DNA from 2 places in the Hominimerdicola intestinalis genome. Region 1 is predicted to be linked to the other one. Evidence: riboswitches for the same ligand, from Rfam matches in the RefSeq annotation. Region 1 holds a riboswitch; the other holds the start of a gene.
What was found. A riboswitch is a leader RNA that binds a small molecule or an ion and turns the genes downstream of it on or off. The one in region 1 is predicted to bind FMN.

Region 1 (10,842 bases):
ATTCTGCTGTTTGATCATTCTCTGCATAAGCTGTGAGGATTCATACCAGAATTCGTAGTTTCCAACGTACATTTTAATTTTTGTATAATCTATATCTACTATGTGAGTGCAGACATTGTTAAGAAAATGTCTGTCATGAGATACGACAAGAACAGTTCCGAAATATTCTGCAAGAAAATCCTCAAGCCAGCGTATAGCGTCAATATCCAGATGGTTGGTAGGCTCGTCCAGAAGTATAATATCCGGATTTCCGAAAAGCGCCTGCGCAAGCAGGACCTTTACCTTTTCATTTCCGGAAAGCGAGGACATCTGTGAATACATTATATCCTCTGAAAGTCCAAGACCCTGAATAAGCTTTGAAGCGTCAGACTCTGCTTCCCAACCGTTAAGTTCGGCAAATTCGCTTTCAAGCTGTCCCGCTTTGTCGCCGTCCTCTTCTGAAAAGTCCTCCTTTGCATATAAAGCGTCTTTTTCCTGCATTATATCGTAAAGACGTCTGTTGCCCATAATTACCGTATCCAGTACATTATATTCGTCAAAAGCGAAATGATCCTGTCTGAGTACAGACATTCTTGTTCCCTTATCAATTGAAACATCACCTGTAGTCGGTTCTATTTCACCGCAGAGGATCTTGAGGAATGTGGATTTTCCTGCTCCGTTTGCTCCGATAATTCCATAGCAGTTGCCCGCTGTAAACTTCAAGTCAACGTCTTTGAAAAGCATTTGTCCTCCGAAAGACAGGCTGACGTTTGAAACTGTAATCATTTAATACTCTCCTTATTTTAAGCTGTAATATCTAACACTTAATTATATCATGTACAGAAGTAAAAGTCCAGTGATTTTTAATTAAATAACAGTGTTTGTTCAATATAAAAAAATATCCGTCCTCAGCGTATCATTTTATAGCTCAGCCGTAAGGAAATAGGCTTTTTCTTTAGACAGTTAGGACTGAGTTTAATATAATGAATTATGTTAATTATTATATTGACTTTTTATTATGCGGATAGTATAATAAATAATGGATATATCACGTTATTCAGAGCTGCGGGATAATGAGGAATATGTTTTGTTTTTGCCGAATTATCACAGCCTTTACACAATAGCAGGGTATAATTATTATTTAAGGAGAATTTGATGTTTGGATATGTCAGAGCCTTCAAGCCGTATATGAGAGTATGTGAATTTGACACCTATCAGGGAGTTTACTGCGGACTCTGCAAAAAAATGGGCAGGGAGTTCGGACTTGCTTCCAGATTTACTCTCAGCTATGACTTTACATTTCTGGCTTTGATGGATATGTCGCTGAACGGTAAAAGACTGACAGCCGATAAGCAGAGGTGTATCGCTCATCCGCTTAAAAAAAGAGTATGCGCCGTATGCAGTTCCGGTTTTGAATATCCTGCGTATGCAGCGGTAATACTTGTATACCATAAGCTAAGAGATGACTTAGCCGACAGGGGATTGAAAGGAAAGCTTACTGCGGCGGCAGCTTTGCCGTTTTTCAGGCGCTCATATAAAAAAGCGAGGATTAAATATCCTCAGCTTGCCGATACTATTGAAGAGCTTATGAAGCTTCAGAGTAAGACCGAGGCTGAAAAAACTCAGAGTATAGACAAGGCCTGTGAGCCTACGGCAGGAATGATGGAGGCAATTGCGGGCAGTCTTTCCGATAATGAGGAGATGCAGCCTGCACTGAAACGGTTCGGGTATCTGTTGGGAAGATATATTTATATCTGTGACGCCCTTGACGACGTTAAGGACGACTGTAAAAACGGCGGCTATAATCCTCTGCTTTATTTAATCGGGGATTCAGAGGGCAAGGCGTTGTCGGACAGTGATTATAGGTCTATGTGCGAATATGCTGAGGACAGCGTGAATTTTACTCTGGGTGAGCTTGCCGAAGCATATGTAAAGCTGGATATTCAAATGTATAAGCCGATTATTGACAATATTATTTATCTCGGCCTGAAAAATGTGTTTGAACAGATCCGTGACGGAACCTTCAGAAAAAAACCAAATCATAACTAAGATAATTAAAATAAGATAAATTAATAATAAAGGCTTGGATCGCTAGTGTCAAGCCGTGAGCTTTGCCTGACAGACTCCGTTTCGGTTTGCTGTAAAAGGAATAAGGCTCGGAAAGGAAAGGTCATTAAAAATGAAAGACCCCTATAAGGTACTGGGAGTATCGCCCAGCGCTACAGATGACGAGGTAAAGTCAGCGTACAAGGAGCTAGTCAAGAAATATCATCCCGATCAGTATCAGGACAGTCCTATAGCCGACGTTGCAGAAGAAAAAATGAGTGAGGTCAATGCGGCATACGACCAGATAATGGCGGAACGCAGAAGCGGAGGATATTCATCAGGTTCTTCCTATGAAGGAGGATACGGGGCGGTCAATTATCAAGAGATACGGCGAATGATCCAGACGGGAGATATAACCCGTGCGGACGGGCTGCTTGATACAGTGCCTCAGCCTCAGAGGGGCGCAGAATGGTATTTCCTAAAGGGAAGCGTATGCTATACAAGAGGCTGGCTCAACGATGCGTATATAAATTTTCAAACGGCTTCTCAGATGCAGCCGGGAAATCCTGAATATCAGGCTGCGGTAAATCAGATGAATCAGCAGAGAGGCGGATTTATGAGAGGTAATCCTAATGTCGGTTATCAGAATCAGCCGGCAGGCTCGATGGACTGCTGTACTTCACTTTGCTGTGCCGACTGCTGCTGTGAAATGATGGGCGGAGATCTTATACCGTGCTGCTGATCGGAGGAGCATATGAGAAATAAACTGGCGTTTAAGGTATCTCTCGGAGGGATCGTTACGGCGGTATGCCTGTTTTCAATGTTCTGTACAGGTTTTCTTCCTATGCTTGATTATACTATTCCTACCTTCGCAGGCTTTCTTATGGTTATAATGATAGTTGAAACCAGCACAAAGTGGGCTGTAACTACGTATGCCGCAGTAAGCTTTCTGTGTCTGCTTATAACTCCGAACTATCAGGCTTCGCTGTTGTTTATTCTTTTTATGGGATATTATCCAATATTAAAATTTTATCTGGACAGAATAAAAAGCAGGGCTGCTTCGTGGACTGTGAAATACATAGTGTTCAATGCGGCGGCGTCGGCTTTTTATCTGCTGTTTCAGTTTGTTTTTGCCGGAGCCGATATGCTTGAGGGCATGGAAATGTTCGGAAAATACGCTATTATGGTTATGTGGTTGGCAGCTAACGCTTTTTTCTTTATTTATGACAGGCTTTTAGGTCAGCTGATCGACATATATGTAAACTGGTTCAGAAAAAAGATACTCAGAAGAAAATAGAATTTTCAAAAGAGAGAGCTGAATAATATGAAAGAAAAGGACAGCAAAACAAAAGAATACAGGCAGCAGGATAAGGAACGAAAGAGAAATACCGCCAAGCACCGTAAGAGAGTACAGATAATCAGTCTGATAGTTTTCTTTGCGGCTATGGCCGGCGCTACCTATCTTATGTGGCCTTTTATAAGTAGTCTGCGTACTGACGAGGGAATGGAAAGCGTAAAGGAAACCCTCAGCAGATACGGCGGACCGGTATCTGTTTTGATATTTACGGCAATACAGGCGCTGCAGGTAATTATAGCTATTGTCCCGCCGATCCAAATAGTCGGAGGATTGCTGTTCGGCTGGTTTTTCGGGGCTATTCTTTCCTTTGCGGGAGTTGTGCTGGGAAGTCTTGTGATCTTTCTTCTTGTAAAGAAAATAGGAACGCCGATCGTCGAAGCTTTTGTAGATGAAAAGCAGCTGAAAAAGTTTAAATTCCTTCAGGATGAAAGGAAGCTTACAGGTATTCTTATTGTACTGTATCTTATACCCGGAATACCTAAGGACGTATTGACTTATATAGTTCCCCTTACTAAAGTAAGCACAAAGGACTTTTTTATGTATGTAATGCCGTGCAGGCTTCCGGCAATTATAATGTCAACTGTTCTTGGCAGCAATGTCGGAAGCGGAAACTTTAAAATCGCTATTGGAATAGTTGCGGCGTTTATGGTAATAGGAATTATAGGTTTATTTTTTAAAGACACTATTTTAAACAAAATTAAGCAACATAAAAAGCAAAAGTAGGCGGTTATTCACAAAATTGACCGCCTTACGATTTTTTTATTGTTTTTTTGAAAAAAGGTATTGACAAGTTGGTTTTATTGTGGTATAATTAATTTCGTTGATTGAGAGATAATTTGAATGTAGCTTTGCTCGGCAAGTTAACATATGCGGGTGTAGTTCAGTGGTAGAACTCCAGCCTTCCAAGCTGGTCATGTGGGTTCGATTCCCATCACCCGCTCCAATATGCACCTTATGGTGCAATTTTTATGTATATCCTATGTGCGCCTTTAGCTCAGCTGGATAGAGCAACTGCCTTCTAAGCAGTAGGCCACTGGTTCGAGTCCAGTAAGGCGCGCCAATATTTTTAAGCACGGACGGCTGATTGCCGCCGAATCGTGCTTTTTTATTAGCTTATGGTGGGTATAGCGTAGTTGGTTAACGCGTCAGTTTGTGGCACTGAAGACCGTGGGTTCGAATCCCACTATCCACCCCATACAGCCTTAATACAATGTTATCAGGCATTAAAAAAGCGCATACTTTATGCGCTTTTTTAATGCCTGAATTGTTTTAGTTATAATCAAAAAGAGTATCAGTAATGTGCGGCTGATACTCTTTTGCTTTAATATATGATTTTGCTGTAAAGGTTATTTGTCAGAAATAGTCTTCATTGTTGGGAGAAAATCGGACATCTTGATTAATTCTCCTGTAAACTATATAATGTTATTTTTCTGGATTTTTAAATTTATAATTCGGTTCAACTTGAGTTGCATTTGCACCAGGTATGTGTATGATTTTTGTCTTATCATATTGAAATGTTATCATGTAAGAGTCGATAAACACCAAAAAATGGAAAAGTACAGTTGAAAATTTAAATAGGAATTCCTGAAACTGACCGATGAAATCGCAGTAAAAAAGGCTACAAGTCAGTTAGGTTTACAATATAACATACTTGCAGATTAAAGAAAAAATCGCAAGTTGGCAACAATATTGCCCGGCCCTGCTTCATGCCCGACACCTGAATGGAATTACTAAGGCTACCACCGGAATACAATAAAAAGAAAACCTGCTCTCTTTTTATTGCCCTGCCATCAGTTTAAATTCGTAAGGCATAAAAAGAGATTTGTTGTAACTCTTGATTTTACAACAAGGATATGCTATACTGTATTTAAAATAAAAATTCGGAGGTTTCATAATGCAAATTTCAAGCAGATTTACTATAGCAATTCATATATTTGCGTGTATAGATACATTTAAGGATAGTTACAAACTGACAAGCGATTTCCTGGCAGGTAGTATAAATGTAAATCCCGTTGTTGTCAGAAGGTTATTACAACAGCTAAAAGCAGCAGGACTTATTACTGTAGCAAGAGGAAGCGGCGGAGCTGCTATCGCAAAGCCGCTTGAAGAAATAACATTTCTTGATGTATATAACGCAGTAGAGTGCGTGGATAATGGTGAGTTATTCCACTTTCACGAAAATCCTAATGCCATGTGTCCTGTTGGCAGAAATATTCATAATGTACTTGATGAAAAACTTTATTGCGTTCAAAAAGCAATGGAAGCTGAAATGGATAATATCACTCTTGCCAAGGTTGCAGAAGATGTGCAGGAAATTATAGCAAAAGAAAATAATTAACTTTTAAAGCCGTGTTTTCAGACTTGAGAACACGTTTTTTTATAACCTTTTGGGGATGTTGAGAAAAATTCAATATAATTATGTTGTACCTATTGACATTACAACAAATTCGTGTTATAATGCTGTTGTAACAATAAACGTTACAACAAATTCATAAGGTTTCATAACGGCGAAGACTGTAAACCTTCTTCGCTAATAACGACAGTATGGCAGATAAAAGCCTGCTTTTGAAAATAAAAGTTCAAGAATTTGGAGGTAATTGCAATGAAAAACATCCATAAGGCACTCGAACTCATTAATACTTTTGCTGCCGGTGATACTGAAAAGGCTGCCAGCCTGCTTGCGGAGGGATATATTCAGCATAATCTCGCATACGGCACAGGTCGTGACGCTTTTGTAGGCTCGGTTGCTTACCTTGCGTCTGCTCCCGTAAAGACAACAGTAAATAACGTTCGTTCTTTTGAGGATGGAGATAAGGTGTTCCTACAGACCATATACAACTTTGCAGGTGCAGGTGATCAGGTTGCATTTGATATCTTCCGCTTTGACAATGATGGTAAGATTGCTGAGCATTGGGATAACCTTGCTGCTCTTGCTGAGCCAAACCCTTCCGGTCATACACAGACGGATGGCACAACGGAGATTAAAGACCTTGACAAAACAGAGGATAACCGCAAGCTGGTTGAAAACTTCCTCTATGATGTTATGCAGGGTAACAATCTCGAAAAAACACCGGATTACTTTGATGGTGATACCTATATTCAACATAACACCGCAATTGCCGACGGTGTGTCCGGCTTAAATGAAGCATTAGGCGCTCTTGCTGAGGCAGGAATTGAAATGATTTATGATAAAGTACACATGGTACTTGCACAGGGTAATTATGTTCTCGCAGTAAGTGAAGGTACTTACGGCGGCGCTCAAACAGCATATTATGACTTGTGGCGTGTTGAAAACGGTAAAATTGCTGAGCATTGGGATGTCATGGAAACGATTGCTGAAGAATCAACTTGGCAGAATCAGAATGGTAAATTCTAAACCATGAATCTAATCTTTGAGGCAAGGCGAAATTTCTAATCGGAAGTAAAGTCTGCGAACCGCTTGTGCGGCTGATACGGTGCGAATCCGTGATCGACGGCTATAGTCCGGATGGAAGAAGATATGACGGGAAAGCCTCGCCATAAATCACGGCGGGGCTGTTCTAATCTAATTCATATCTCGCAGGAGGAATCTGAACGCAGAAACAAACACAAAAAAGCGTGCGCTGAATGTAAGAGCGGTTGTAATAACAGCTATACTTTCCGCAATTTCCTTTATCTTTGCATTTGCTGAAATACCAGTTCCGCTGTCACCATCATTCGCACGATTTGGCTTATCAGATTTTCCGGCTTTGATCGGTGCATTTGCTTTCGGCCCATTATCGGGACTGATAATTGAACTTGCTAAAAACGCTTTGCAGCTTCTTTCTACCATTACCGCCGGTGTCGGAGAGCTTGCGAACCTTTTAATTGGCGGCACCTATGTGTTTTCAGCAGGACTTATCTATTGCCGCAATAAAACGAAAACAAACACTTGGATTGCCTGTATTGTATCAAGCATGATTATGGGAATAATAGCCGCAGCAGTAAACTATTTTATTCTGTTTCCTGCATTTGAGCAGTTTATGCCGTTGGACCAGCTTATTGCTTCTTTCGGTGCGATTATCCCGTTTATTCATACAAAATTGGATGTAGTGCTTTACAATGCTTTTCCTTTTAACCTCCTGATAAAAGGGTTAGCGATCGGAGCATTTACAATGCTGATATATAAAAAGGTAACGCCGATTCTGAAAGGAGGGCAATAAAATGAACACGGATTACTATTTGAAAATGCTCGTGGAGGACTTTCACTCTACTACTGTTGCCACTATTGGTGCAGACGGACACCCTCAAACCCGTGTCATTAATATGATGTTATGGGACCCGGATGGTGTTTATTTCCTTACTGCCAAAGGCAAAGCGTTTTATACACAACTGATAGAACAACAGTATATTGCCCTGTCGGCAACGAAAAGCAAGGCGGCAATTTCTTTGCGGGGGCAGATCAGGAATATCGGCTCGGAAAGGCTCGATGAAATTTTTGATAAGAACACATATATGCAGAGTATCTATCCGGGTGATACACGGACGGCCTTGGAGGTTTTTCAAATCTATGAAGCACAGGGCGAGTATTTTGATATATCCGATCCGGTACATATCATCAGAGAAAGCTTTGTAATTGGAAAGACAAAAGCCGCACAAGGCGGATATGCCATCGGAAAGAACTGTGTAGGCTGCGGCTCCTGCTATGAAACCTGTCCGCAGAAGTGTATTGATTTAAGCTGCATACCGGCTCAAATCGACCAAAACCATTGCCTGCACTGTGGGCGGTGTATAGAAATCTGTCCTGTCAAAGCAATAGAAAAGAGATGAAGCCTATGACGCAAGCTGAAAAAAGAATCTATTTAATACGCTCTTTGCTAAATGAACAGCCGCAGTACCGTAATTTGGAGATTCCACAGAATGAGCAGGAGCAAAAGAGTCTGCTCAGGGCATTATTCAATATTCGTATGCCGAGGGAAACAAACGAGGAGTTTTTGCGTATTCAGGATGAATACTTGCAAACTGAAGCAGCGGCGAAGGGCATTACCGATTATAAAACACTTGATCCGATTAAATCCGGTATTTATCTATGGCGAGGCGATATTACAACGCTGAAATGCGGCGCGATCGTAAACGCAGCAAACAGTCAAATGCTTGGCTGTTTTTGTCCGAACCATGGCTGCGTAGACAATGCGATTCATACCTTTGCCGGAGTACAGCTTCGGGCAGCTTGTGCGGAAATTATGGTTCGGCAACAACATAATGAAGAAACTGGCAAAGCGAAAATCACGCCGGCGTTTAATCTGCCGAGTGACTATGTGATACACACAGTCGGCCCGATTATATATAGCAGACTTACAAAGAAAAATATAGAACTGCTTGCAGACTGTTATCGTTCTTGTTTGGAACTCGCAGAACAGAATGGTATAAAAAGTATTGCTTTCTGCTGCATTTCTACGGGAGAGTTTCATTTTCCGAATGATAGAGCAGCAGAAATAGCGATTAACACAGCACGGGAGTACAAGCAAAGAACCCACAGCGAGATTGAGGTGATATTCAATGTTTTTAAGGAACTCGATTACAACATCTACCAGAAGTTACTCGGATAATATAAAAAGGCTGAAAAATGAACTCGAAGCCGCTGATGCTGTAGTAATCGGCGCAGGCTCGGGATTATCAGCAGCGGCAGGCTTCACCTATTCAGGGGAACGCTTTGAGCAGTATTTTTCTGACTTCCGCAAGAAGTATGGGATTACAGATATGTATTCCGGTGGTTTTTATCCCTATCAATACCTTGAAGAATACTGGGCATGGTGGTCAAGGCATATTTTTTACAATCGCTATGTGAATACACCGAACGATACCTACTCCCGATTGTTTGAATTGATGAATGATAAGGATTATTTTGTTCTGACTACGAATGTAGACCATTGTTTTCAAAAAGCGGGTTTTGATAAAAAACGCCTGTTTTATACACAGGGTGATTACGGTCTGCTACAATGCTCGAAAGGCTGTCATCAAAAGACATATGATAACGAAGAAATTGTCCGTCAGATGATAGCAAAGCAGACTGATATGAAAGTTCCGAGCGAACTTATACCGAGATGCCCCGTCTGCGGTGAGCCTATGACAATTAATCTGCGCTGCGATAATACCTTTGTGCAGGATGAGGGTTGGTATGAAGCAGCTAACAGGTACGAGGACTTTATTCTCAGACATAAGAATTTGCGGGTTTTGTTCTTAGAGCTTGGAGTTGGTTTTAACACTCCGGTTATTATAAAGTATCCGTTTTGGCAAATGACTGCAAAAAATCCGCAGGCCACCTATGCGTGTATAAATAAAGAAGGATCATTATGCCCCTGTGAAATTGAAAAGCAGTCAATTTGTATTGATGAAGATATACAAAAAATTCTTAAATGTATTTCATAATTTTATTGTCGCTGAAAATTTGATTTTTTGCGGGAACGGTATTAGTTGCAGAGTATTAAGATAAAGAATCGGATTTGCTTTTCTTTCCCGATATTGAAATTTATTCTTTGATAAGAAAAGTAAAAGTTGGTCAGCAGGAAATTGTGTTAACAACAAAAGAGTATAGCTAGAAAACGTCCATGAAGCAGGTAATATATAAGCGGCAGTCTGAAAAAGGCTGCCGCTATTTATTATAATAAAATTATACTCTACCTTTACGGTGGGATTGATATATAAATTTTATATCATGACTGTAAGATTTCTTAAACTTGCTTGACAAAGGCAAGGAAACATAGTATAATATTAGTCAATCAATTGACTAATATCTGCTTTTGATATATTAGTGAGGTGAAGTAAATGACCAAAGAGGATAGAAGGAATGCCTTTCTCTATTGCAAATTTAGGGATGAGCAATTTGCGCTGTATGATGAATATGCCAAGAACAATGGTATTTTAATGAATACATTTCTGGTATTAAATGTTTTGTTTTATGCAAAAGACGGAATAACGCAGAAGGAAATTTGTCAGCGAACCTTTCAGTCTAAACAGACAGTCAATCTGATTATACGAAATCTTTTAAACGAAGCGTATGTAACTGTTGAGGAGCGCAAAGAAAATAAGAGGGAGAAATTAGTAAGGATAACCAAAGCAGGAAAAGCTTACTGTGAAAAAGTTGTCCGTCACATCACATGGGCAGAAGATACGGCAATGTCTATGTTTACACAGGAGGAGCAAAAACAGCTAATTGATCTTTCTCGGACATTTACAAAAAATTTGACTGAGCTTATCAATCAGGAAACGGAGGTTTGAATTATGGAATTTTATGAAGCAATCAGCAAAAGAAAAACTACGAGAGAGTTTTTAGAAAAAGAAGTCGGTTTTGAGATCATTAAAAGAATTTTGGAAGCAGGAAACAAAGCCCCCACTTGGGATCATAACCGCAATTGGAAGTTTATTGTTTTAAGAACCGATGAAGAAAAAGAATATGCCTTTTCCGAAGCCAAGGTGATTGCGGATAAATTCGATGCCGACAG
Region 2 (10,842 bases), on a different contig from region 1:
CTCGGAAGCTGTCAGACTGAATAAGCAGTATTTTGATACTCTGTTCAAAAACTCCACCGAGCAGAATAATCGGACACCAAATTCTCCTTGACATCATATAATAATACGAGGCTTCCAGACAAAGCCTTAAAAGATATGAAATTTCGACAGGAGCGAATTATATGCCATCAAATTATGATAAAACAGATTATCAGTATTATTCCGGTTCTGAGCATTTGAATTACGCCAAATGCAATGATGAACCACGCGACAGAAACTGCTGCTGCAATAACTGCTGCTGCGGCTTTATAGGACCTGTCGGTCCTACTGGCGCTACTGGTCCGACCGGACCTGTAGGACCTACAGGTCCTACAGGAGCTACAGGTACAGGTGTAACAGGCGCTACTGGCGCTACTGGTGTTACGGGTGTTACAGGACCTACGGGAGCTACAGGATTCGGCGCAACAGGTCCTACAGGAGCTACAGGTGTTACAGGCCCTACGGGTCCGACCGGACCTACAGGAGCGACAGGCGCTACAGGTACAGGTGTAACAGGCGCTACTGGCGCTACTGGTGTTACGGGTGTTACAGGACCTACGGGAGCTACAGGATTCGGCGCAACAGGTCCTACAGGAGCTACGGGTGTTACAGGTCCTACGGGTCCGACCGGACCTACAGGTCCTACAGGAGCGACAGGCGCTACAGGTGCAGGTGTAACGGGCGCTACTGGCGCTACTGGTGCTACCGGTGTTACAGGTCCTACGGGAGCTACAGGATTCGGCGCAACAGGTCCTACAGGAGCTACAGGAGCTACCGGAGGTTCCACATCAGTAAGCTTGGGAGACGTATATACGAACCCTCCCGGATCAGAAGCAAATATTGTGAACAGAGGTACAGAAGACGATCTTATCCTTGATTTTTATATACCGAGGGGAGATACGGGAAAAACTGAATTTCCTGACGCTCTGGCAACTATAAATCAGTCGCCTCAGTATACCAAACCCGGCGGAGCGCTTGTCTTTGCCGAAAATACGCTTCTGACAGGCTACAGAATATATCATGCACCGAATACGCCGAATATCGACGTTTACGAGCCAGGAATTTATCTGGTTATGTTCCAGGGTACCGCAACCGTTAATGTATGCACAGCCCTGCCCGGAACTCTCGGCGTTCAGCTCAGTGAGAACGGATACCTGATACCGGGAACTCATGCCGTAGAGACCTTCTGCAGCACAGGAGAAGCGGAAACTCTTAATATAAATGCGCTTATACGCCTTAACTCACCTGCTGCATTACAAGTAGTGACCGACAGCGATAACTACACCTTTAATGATATCCAGTTCAGCATTTTACGCATAAGCGATTATTGATACTCAGTCTTGTCTGAACTAAAAAGATCCCAAAGCTCATAACGAACTTTGGGATCTACATATTTTATTGCGTTTCTGCCAAAACTGCCGACTGCGGCGGTCAGCTGGAGTATGAATATCAGAAGATCATATGCCTGCGGTACGGCTAACGAAACGTTACCTGCCCCATTCTACACTGCCCTGCATAAAAATTATAAGAGCTGCAGATGATGCGGCAACAACGATCACCGAAACCGCCAATACTAGAGCCGATCTTTTATCAAACCTGAAGGAATCGGCTTTAGGAAGCATTCCTATACCCTTCAGAGCCTCTGAAAGCGGCTTATAAAGCAGACAGGTCAAAGCGGAATTCAAAAATCCCTTGATAAGATTAAAAGGCAGAAGCAGCGGCGGAATAAGTGCATAAACCGCTTCCCTTGAGGTTTTCATATACAATGGCGTAATAAGTATATTCATAAATATCATAACGCCGGTCATTACGGCAATACCGCAGAGCAGTCCAAAGAAAGCTCCGTAAAGACTTTTGCGGTATTTATATACAAGAGAAGCCGTACCTGCAAAGGCGGCGCTTCCGGCAAAATTCATTACCGCTCCGTATATTCCGGTATCCGAAAGAGTAACCATTTCAAGCAGAGCTTCCGCAAAAGCCACGCCTACTGCTGTCAGCGGTCCGAATATAAAACCTGAAACAGTTATAAATACGTCCTTGATCTCCAAAGATAAAAACTGAACCTTGAACCTGAATACAAATAAACAAAGATAGCCTAACGCTGCGAACATCGCGAGTACCGTTAACTTCTTTGTATCCATACGCTTTTTTGCTACTGTATTATTCATAAAATATTCCTCCTAAAATCAATTAGGGAGAAACAGCAGATTTATGTATTATACCGATATTTATACCAATATAAAAAAGGCTTCTGAAGCAAAAGATCCAGAAGCCTGAAAAGCATAAACGCCTGTCGTTTCTTCCATCCGGACTATACCGTCGGTTTCGGAATCTCACCGAATCAGCACTTTCGTGGTCGAGGACTAAGGCTTTTGCCCATTACCTCCGGTGTGGACTTTCACCACCCCTGAAACAATCTGATATTCAATTATAAAAGAACGATTATTCTTCGTCCTCTCCGATCTCGCTGAAATCGAACTCAAGCGTTTCGCCGCAGTTCGGACAGTCGATCGAGCCTTCCTCGATCATGCTTTCGCCCAGACAGATAGTATCGCCGCAGGTAGGGCAAACGCACTCGTATTCTTCCTCGTCCTCAAAATCGCAGTCATCATCGTCGCAGCAGTCGCAGTCATCGCCGTACAAATCGTCCTCAACATTGCCGAGATCCTCGTCGAGAATGTCAACAAGCTCAACGACCTCGTCTACCTCGTCCGAAACGTCCTCAATTGTAAGAGCCATTTCATCGAGAATTTCAGCCATAGCAAGAAGTACCCTGCCCTCGTTTGTAGAATCGTCGATCTTAAGTCCGTCTATAAGACCCTTGAGATATGCCACCTTATTTGAAAGCTCCATAGAACATTCCCTCCGTTATCCTTTATATTTTATCAATTACGCACGCTCCATATATTCGCAGGTACGCGTATCGATCCTTATCTTGTCGCCGACATTGATGAAAAGAGGAACCTTTATCTCTGCTCCGGTTTCAACAGTTGCAGGCTTTGTAGCGTTTGTAGCGGTATTTCCTGCAAACCCCGGGTCAGTTTCAGTAACCTCAAGATCTACGAAATAAGGAGGCTCAACGCCAAAAACCTTGCCCTTATACGAAAGGATCTTACAGATCATATTTTCCTTTACAAACTTGAAATTATCGCCAAGCTCGGAAGCGTTAACGGGAACAAGCTCATAGGACTCAGGATCCATAAAGTAATAAAGATCACCGTCGCTGTAGGAATATTCCATATCCTTTCTCTCAACGAAAGCGGTCGGGAATTTTGCAGTTGGATTGTAGGTTTTTTCAACAACAGAGCCTGAAATAACGTTTTTTACCTTTGCTCTTACGAAAGCGGCTCCCTTACCGGGCTTAACGTGCTGAAACTCAACTATCTGCATTACGTTGCCATCTTCCTCAAAAGTCATACCATTTCTGAAATCTCCGGCAGTTACCATATTTTATATACCTCCAATAATTTTTCTGGAAACACCGTTTTTCCCATATTTACGGGAAAGCGGCACTCAATATATGCCCGGAAAATTATCACAGACATATCCTTATATTTATTCTAACCTATTTTTTAGCTTTTTGCAAGTGTTTTTGAAGATTTTTTTATGAGTTTAATATTTTTTTAACAGACTGACAGAATCACATATAGCTATACGTTCTGTTCATGTCGGTTTTAAGATACGGATGATCTTTTTTATCATTTCTGCCAAAATCTGAGCCTTGGCGTGATCCGCCTTCAAAGCCTCAAGCTCGCTCTGAGTTATTACCACACTCGTCGATAATGTCCCAACCCGGCGCCCATTCCTCGTCCTCGGAAGCACGTTTTTTAAATTCTTCAATGGTCACAAAAATTTTCCTCTAATATTATCAGTTCTTTCGACGCTCTTGTCATATTTTCGCAGCCGTTCTCTTTTATTATTACGAAATCCTCTATTCTCACTCCGAATTTGTCAGGCAGATAAATTCCCGGCTCGATCGTTACTATCATATCCGGCTCAAGGATATTTCCGCAGGTAGGCGAAGCTGTAGGAGCTTCATGTATTTCCATACCTACTCCGTGACCCAAAGAGTGACCGAAATATTCACCGTATCCGGCATTAGATATAATATCACGGGCGGTTTTGTCAAGCTCCGCCCCCGAAATTCCTGCTCTGACAGCGGATAGTCCGGCGAGCTGAGCCTTGAGGACTGTATCGTATACCTTTATCATTTCTTCTGACGGCTGACCGACGCATACGGTTCTTGTCATATCGCTGTGTCGTCCGTCTACGACTGCGCCGTAATCCATCAGCACAAAATCACCGTTTTCAACTGCTTTATCCGACGGTACGCCATGTGGAAGCGATGTATTTTTTCCCGAAAGCGCAATTGTGTCAAAGGACAAAGCCTCCGCGCCGTTCCTCAGCATAAAGTAATCAAGCTCAAGCGCAATCTCACGCTCGGTTCTTCCGGGCTTTATATAATTCAGTATATGCTCGAAGCCTTTCTCCGCTATGCGCTGAGCAGCAATTATCTTTTCAATTTCCTCAGTGCGCTTGCAGGCTCTTATCTCGCCTATGCATTCGCTTAACGCACGGCTGCTGTCTATCTCGCAGTCAAGCCTGTCGCTTATTTCCGCAAGCCGTGAAACTGTCAGTGTATCGGCTTCAACCGAAACCTTTTCTGCGCTATGCTTTTTTAACAGTTCATTTATCTGCTTGTACAAATCCTTCTGCAATATAACCTCGCAGTCCTTTACTGTCTTGCGGGCTTTCTCTATATACCTGAAATCAATGATAAGATAAGCCTTTTCAAAGAAAACCGCCAACGTACCCGCGCTTGATCTCATCCCCGTAAAATAGCGGCGGTTTATATCGTCCGTTATAACGGCGCAGTCGCAGAAGCTTCTTATTTCACACCTGAGCAGTTCCAGCGGAGAGTAATATTTCTGTCTGTTTTCCATAAAGATCAGTCCTTTAAAATTTCATTGAGAGCGTCCACCGCAAGTAAATACGAAGCCTTTCCGAAGCCTGCTATCTGTCCTGCGCAAACGGGAGCGATCACCGAATGATGCCTGAATTCCTCACGCTTGTGAATGTTTGACATATGGACCTCTACCACAGGAATCTTTATCGCAGATATTGCGTCCCGTATCGCATAGCTGTAGTGCGTATATGCACCTGCATTGATGATTACACCGTCAAAATTCTTTCGTGCAAGATGAAGCGTATCAATGATTTCACCCTCATGGTTAGACTGAAACACCTCGCAGTGTATTTCATGCTTCAATGCCCTTTCGATCATCTCATTATTTATTGAATCAAAGGTATCAGAGCCGTAAACTCCCGGCTCACGTTCACCAAGAAGATTTAAATTCGGCCCGTGTATACAAAGTATTTTTTTCATAATAAACACCTCTCTAACTCCTATTTTAAAAGACAGCAAAAATTATCCTTAAAGATCTTTTGCTTTATATACGGACTTAAGATACTTATGAACTTCTGCAAGTCTTTTGAAAGTTCCTGCTTTCATACAGTCAAGCTTACCGCTTTTAAATAATTCCACTAAGCTACTTATAAACCGATGAATAATACTGCTTCATTGTCAGCGCATCAATATCCTGAGTTCCTGCGCTTTCGCAAACGAAGATCGGCGAAAGCTTTTTCTTTGCCGTTATTTCCAAAAGCGGCTCGTAATCCGGCCCGAAGCCCTGATTATCCTCAAAGGTCAAATGCTTTTTCTCCCCGCCGGGATTTGTAAACATTATCTTTGAGAAATGGCTGTGGAAAATTTTCAGTCTGTCAGAGCCTATCATATTTTCAACCTCGTCAAGCATTTTTTCATACTCCGATCTTCCCTTGATATAGCCGAACTCCCTGGCGTTGAGATGTCCGAAATCTATACAGGGAACAAAGGATTCGTCCAGACGGCAAAGCTCCAGAACCTCCGTAAGATTACCCAGCTGATTTACCTTTCCCATTGTTTCGGGACAGAAAACGATATGTTCAAAGCCATGCTCAATTGCGGCTTTTCTTGCACGGATAAGCGTATCCTTAGCAAGCTCCAGAGCTTCCTCCCTGCTCAGCTTAGCGCACGAACCGCTGTGGATCACTATTCTCTGCGCACCCATTCTGCTTGCGGCGTCGCAGGACTGCAATATGTAATTGATACTGTTATCACGCTTTTCCGGCTCAATACTAGAAAGCGAAATAAAATACGGTGCGTGAAGCGAAAGGCTGATATTATGCTCTTCAGCCTTATCTCTGAGTGCAAAAGCTATCTTATCGGATACCTTAACTCCCCTGCCGCACTGATATTCGTAATGGTCAAGTCCCATGGCTTCAAGATAGCCGGGCGCCTGAACCGTTGATTTATACTTAGCCGAATAGCTCTCGCTGTTCCCGGCAGGACCGAATTTTGCAGACATTTAATCATTCCTTTCCATATTACTCGTTCCTTATGCTTTTGATATAAAATATTATGTCATAAGCCGTTTATACCCTGATCTTTCTTTGGCAGAAATGCTTTTTCAATTTTCCTTTTCACCCTGAACCAGAAGCCTTTTTCCGGCTCGATTGGAAACACAAAAATTGAACGTATGCCCTTCAGATTGCTCCCCAGCACGTCGGTAAAAATCTGATCACCGACAGCCGCCACATTTTTCTTTTCAAGACCTAACTTTTCTATTGCTTTAGTATAACCGAAGGTAAGTGGTTTTTTTCCCTCGCTGACAAAATCCAGTTCAAGCTGCCGTGCAAAAGGCGTGACTCTCGGAGCATGGTTATTGGAAACGATCATAAGCCTTATTCCTGCGGCTTTCATTTTGTCCAGCCATTCAAGGCTTGAACGGGGCGGCTCGGGATTGTTGTGCGTTGTAAGCGTATTATCCAGATCCAGTATAAGCCCCTTTATATTTTTCTTTTTCAGAAATTCGGGGGTTATATCCCCCGCCTTATCAAAAACGTATGTCGGTTTAAAAAACATAAAATTCTCCTGTACTCCCTCGCCGCAGCAGCAGCCGAAATAGCGGCAGTGCCTTTTATTATATTAGCTGAGATATTCTCTTTCTCGGATGCGTTTTTTGCCGCCTTTGAATTTATTAAATAAAAACAAAAAGCGGACACAGCAATGCCCGCTTTCAATTACAATATTAGTATTTACGCTTACGAGCAGCTTCGGATTTTTTCTTGCGCTTTACCGAAGGCTTTTCGTAGTGTTCTCTTTTACGAACCTCAGCAATAACGCCGTCCCTTGCACACGATCTCTTGAATCTTTTAAGAGCCGTATCCAAAGTTTCGTTCTTACCAACACGAATTTCTGCCAAAATTATTCCCTCCCTTTGCCACCTGTGACAGAGGCAACATATCAGCACAGCACAACCCTTGGTGAATAGTGAAGGGGTCTGCCAACGCAAACCGTGAAACGTCCTGACGTTCCCACTCAGCCAACCGGCTTCTCTGTCTTTGAGCTCTGCTGCATTTAAGCTAACATAATTACAAATTTTATTATACAATAATCAAGTGTAAAAGTCAATAGTTTTTTGAAATTTTCCAAAACATTTTTAACTCAGATATTCTTTCGGAACGCTTAAACCGTATTCCGAAAGCTTCCGAACATAAAGAGGATCCTTCATTCTTTCTTCTGATTCAGCCTTTAATTTTTCCAAGGCTTTTTCCCTTCTACCGCTCAGAACTGCCGCCGCGTCGATCAGACCCATAAGAGCCATAATACCGCCGCCTATCATGATAGGCCATAAGATGATATGGTATTTTCCGAGAATTCTTGTTTCATAAAGATACATACCTGCTGCAAGCAGAGCAAAAGCTGACCCCAGCAATGATATTTTCAGACGTTTTTTTACTGAAAGTGCATCGGGAATATATCCGTCTACTGCGATTTCCCTGAATCTTCCGTCAAAATACTCCGTGCCGCATTCAGGACAGACCTTGATCGGACTGCCGTAAAGCCAGCGGTTATCCGGAGCAGGCTGCCTTGTTTTGCAATGAGGACAATTTACAAGCTTGCTGCTGTTATAGTCGGCATTCCGCATTATTATTACCTCTTAACTATTTAACAACGATATTAACTAATCTTCCCTTAACATAGATCTCTTTGACAATGCTTTTACCTGAAACCGCTTCTGCGACCTTATCATCCTGCTTAGCCAGAGCAACAGCCTCGTCCTGAGCAATATCGGCAGGAACATTAAGCCTGCATTTAACCTTTCCGTTTACCTGAACCGCAATTTCAATTGTATCGTCAACAGTCTTGCTCTCGTCATATTCAGGCCATTTTTCAAATGCTATCGTATCTTTATGACCCATAATACTCCAGATCTCCTCACCGATATGAGGACAGATACACGAAAGCATCTTTATAAGACCTTCAGCGTATTCTCTCGGACACTTTTCTTCCTTGTATACTGCATTTACAAAAATCATCATCTGTGAAATAGCGGTATTGAACGCAAGCTTTTCAAAATCATCGGTAACCTTTTTAACCGTCTTATGATATAACTTTTCAAGCTCCGGAGAATTTACGTCTGATATGTTTTCAGGCTCTGTAAAGAATGCCCATACACGGTTAAGGAATCTTTTTGCCCCCTCTACGCCCTTGTCGTTCCACGGCTTTGAAACCTCAAGCGGACCCATAAACATTTCATAAAGCCTGAGCGTATCAGCTCCGTAATCACGGACAATATCGCTTGGATTTACGACATACTCAGGAAAGCGCTTGCCCATTTTAATACCGTTGGAGCCTAGGATCATACCCTGATGTACAAGCTTTTTGAAAGGCTCCTTTGTAGGCGCAAGTCCCTTATTATATAAATATCTGTTCCAGATCCTGGAATACATAAGATGACCGACCGCATGCTCAGGGCCTCCGATGTAAAGGTCTACAGGCATCCAGTGCTTGAGAAGCTCCTGATTTGCAAACTCCTTGTCGTTATTCGGGTCAATATACCTGAAATAATACCAGCTTGAACCGGCTGAACCCGGCATTGTTGATGTTTCCCTTTTTCCCTTTACGCCGTTTCTATCATATTTTTTCCATTCGTCCGCATTTTCAAGAGGCGCTTTTCCGTTTTCGCCCTTATAATTCTCAAGCTCCGGAAGAACGAGCGGAAGCTCTTCGTCGTCAAGAACGTGTATTTTACCGTCCTCGCCGTGAACAACAGGAACAGGCTCGCCCCAGTAGCGCTGTCTTGCAAATATCCATTCTCTGAAATGATAGTTTACAGTTCTTTTTGCAACGCCCATTTTCTCAAGCTTTAATGTAATGGCTTCCTTGGCTTCTTCAACAGTAAGGCCGGTAAATTCCTCTGAGTTTATCAGTCTAAATCCCTTTCCGAGATAATCGCCCTTTTCAAGAGCCTTTTCGGAAACATCAATATGACCGTTCTTTTCACCGCCGTCGATAACCTGAATCATATCTATATTGTGTGCAACGGCATATTCAAAGTCACGCTGGTCGTGAGAAGGAACAGCCATTACCGCACCCGTACCATAGCTTGCAAGAACGAAATCGCCGATAAACATTCTTACTTCCTTGTTATTTACAGGGTTGATACAGGTAACGCCTTTAAGCTCGCAGCCCGATTTGGCTTTATTAAGCTCGGTTCTGTCCATATCGTTCTTTTTGAGCGTTTCGTTGATATACTCCTGAACCTCGTCCTTATTTTCAATTCTGGGCATAAGCTGCTTGACTATTTCACCGTCGGGAGCAAGAACCATAAACGTAATACCGTATATAGTTTCAATACAGGTCGTAAAAATCGAAAATTCTCCGCCGCCGACAATATTAAACTTGACCTCGACGCCTGTTGACTTTCCTATCCAGTTTCTCTGCATAAGCTTTGTGGATTCAGGCCAGTCTATTTCATCAAGGCCTTCAAGAAGCTCTTCTGCAAACGCAGGCTGGTTGATCACCCACTGCTTCATATTCTTTCTTACAACGGGATATCCTCCGCGCTCAGATTTACCGTCGACTACCTCGTCGTTTGAAAGCACCGTGCCAAGCTCCTCACACCAGTTTACGGGCATATCTATATACTGAGCATATCCGTCAAGATACAGCTGCTTGAAGATCCACTGAGTCCACTTATAGAATTTTGGGTCGCTCGTAGCCACCATTTTGCTCCAGTCATAATCAAAACCCAGCTCCTTCAGCTGCTTTGAGAAAGTCTTTATATTCTCCTGTGTGAAGCCGTTTGGGTGATTTCCTGTGTTTACGGCATACTGCTCCGCAGGCAGACCGAAGGAATCATAACCCATAGGATGAAGAACATTATATCCCTGCATTCTCTTCATTCTTGAAATTATATCGGTCGCAGTATATCCCTCCGGATGACCGGCATGCAAGCCTACTCCCGACGGATACGGAAACATATCCAAAGCATAAAACTTAGGCTTGGAAAAGTCCCAGACATCAGTTTTAAAGGTTTCATGCTCCTCCCAATATGTTTGCCATTTTTTTTCGATAGCTGAAAAATCATACTTCATTTTTATCATTCCTTCTGAATAAATTCTATTGTAAATTATATAAAAGTCATCATCAAGTCTTTAAGGTAATACTTAACATCTCTTTCCTCAAAAATATCCTCTCCCGACCTATGATACCAAAACTCAGCGTCATAGTTATATTTTATTTTAACGTTTGCGGGATCAAACACATAACACTGTAATTACTCCTAAAATTATTCGTCGAGATATTTTTCAACAGAACAAAGCTCACCGTCGCTCCAAAGCCTTTCAAGATTATAATAGCTTCTGGTCTCCTTATAAAATACGTGAACGACAATGCCGCCGTAATCAAGCACGATCCAGGTTGCGCCCTGATACCCC

Region 2: it holds a riboswitch for FMN, as region 1 does, so the genes downstream of both, ACYQ0H_RS10000 (ECF transporter S component) here and ACYQ0H_RS03540 (ECF transporter S component) in region 1, are expected to answer to the same signal.

The regions. Positions count from the first base shown of each region.
Region 1 is NZ_BAAHNZ010000002.1:243,932-254,773, reverse strand. It holds gene ACYQ0H_RS03590 (ABC-F family ATP-binding cassette domain-containing protein) at 1-765, opposite strand, end outside; gene ACYQ0H_RS03585 (DUF5685 family protein) at 1,135-2,028, shown strand; gene ACYQ0H_RS03580 (J domain-containing protein) at 2,159-2,767, shown strand; gene ACYQ0H_RS03575 (hypothetical protein) at 2,780-3,322, shown strand; gene ACYQ0H_RS03570 (TVP38/TMEM64 family protein) at 3,350-4,105, shown strand; tRNA gene ACYQ0H_RS03565 (tRNA-Gly) at 4,252-4,325, shown strand; tRNA gene ACYQ0H_RS03560 (tRNA-Arg) at 4,366-4,442, shown strand; tRNA gene ACYQ0H_RS03555 (tRNA-His) at 4,501-4,577, shown strand; gene ACYQ0H_RS03550 (Rrf2 family transcriptional regulator) at 5,277-5,720, shown strand; gene ACYQ0H_RS03545 (nuclear transport factor 2 family protein) at 5,985-6,758, shown strand; FMN riboswitch at 6,767-6,885, shown strand; gene ACYQ0H_RS03540 (ECF transporter S component) at 6,934-7,563, shown strand; gene ACYQ0H_RS03535 (4Fe-4S binding protein) at 7,565-8,170, shown strand; gene ACYQ0H_RS03530 (protein-ADP-ribose hydrolase) at 8,176-8,949, shown strand; gene ACYQ0H_RS03525 (SIR2 family NAD-dependent protein deacylase) at 8,900-9,769, shown strand; gene ACYQ0H_RS03520 (MarR family winged helix-turn-helix transcriptional regulator) at 10,166-10,618, shown strand; gene ACYQ0H_RS03515 (nitroreductase family protein) at 10,622-10,842, shown strand, end outside.
Region 2 is NZ_BAAHNZ010000011.1:40,041-50,882, reverse strand. It holds gene ACYQ0H_RS10010 (tetratricopeptide repeat-containing glycosyltransferase family 2 protein) at 1-91, shown strand, start outside; partial or broken gene ACYQ0H_RS10005 (hypothetical protein) at 288-797, shown strand; gene ACYQ0H_RS10000 (ECF transporter S component) at 1,506-2,186, opposite strand; FMN riboswitch at 2,309-2,437, opposite strand; gene ACYQ0H_RS09995 (CD1247 N-terminal domain-containing protein) at 2,461-2,871, opposite strand; gene efp (elongation factor P) at 2,908-3,465, opposite strand; gene ACYQ0H_RS09985 (aminopeptidase P family protein) at 3,855-4,961, opposite strand; gene aroQ (type II 3-dehydroquinate dehydratase) at 4,967-5,404, opposite strand; gene ACYQ0H_RS09975 (TIM barrel protein) at 5,568-6,425, opposite strand; gene ACYQ0H_RS09970 (YqeG family HAD IIIA-type phosphatase) at 6,482-6,982, opposite strand; gene rpsU (30S ribosomal protein S21) at 7,149-7,322, opposite strand; gene ACYQ0H_RS09960 (hypothetical protein) at 7,560-8,048, opposite strand; gene leuS (leucine--tRNA ligase) at 8,065-10,500, opposite strand; gene ACYQ0H_RS09950 (hypothetical protein) at 10,536-10,670, opposite strand; gene rsfS (ribosome silencing factor) at 10,695-10,842, opposite strand, start outside.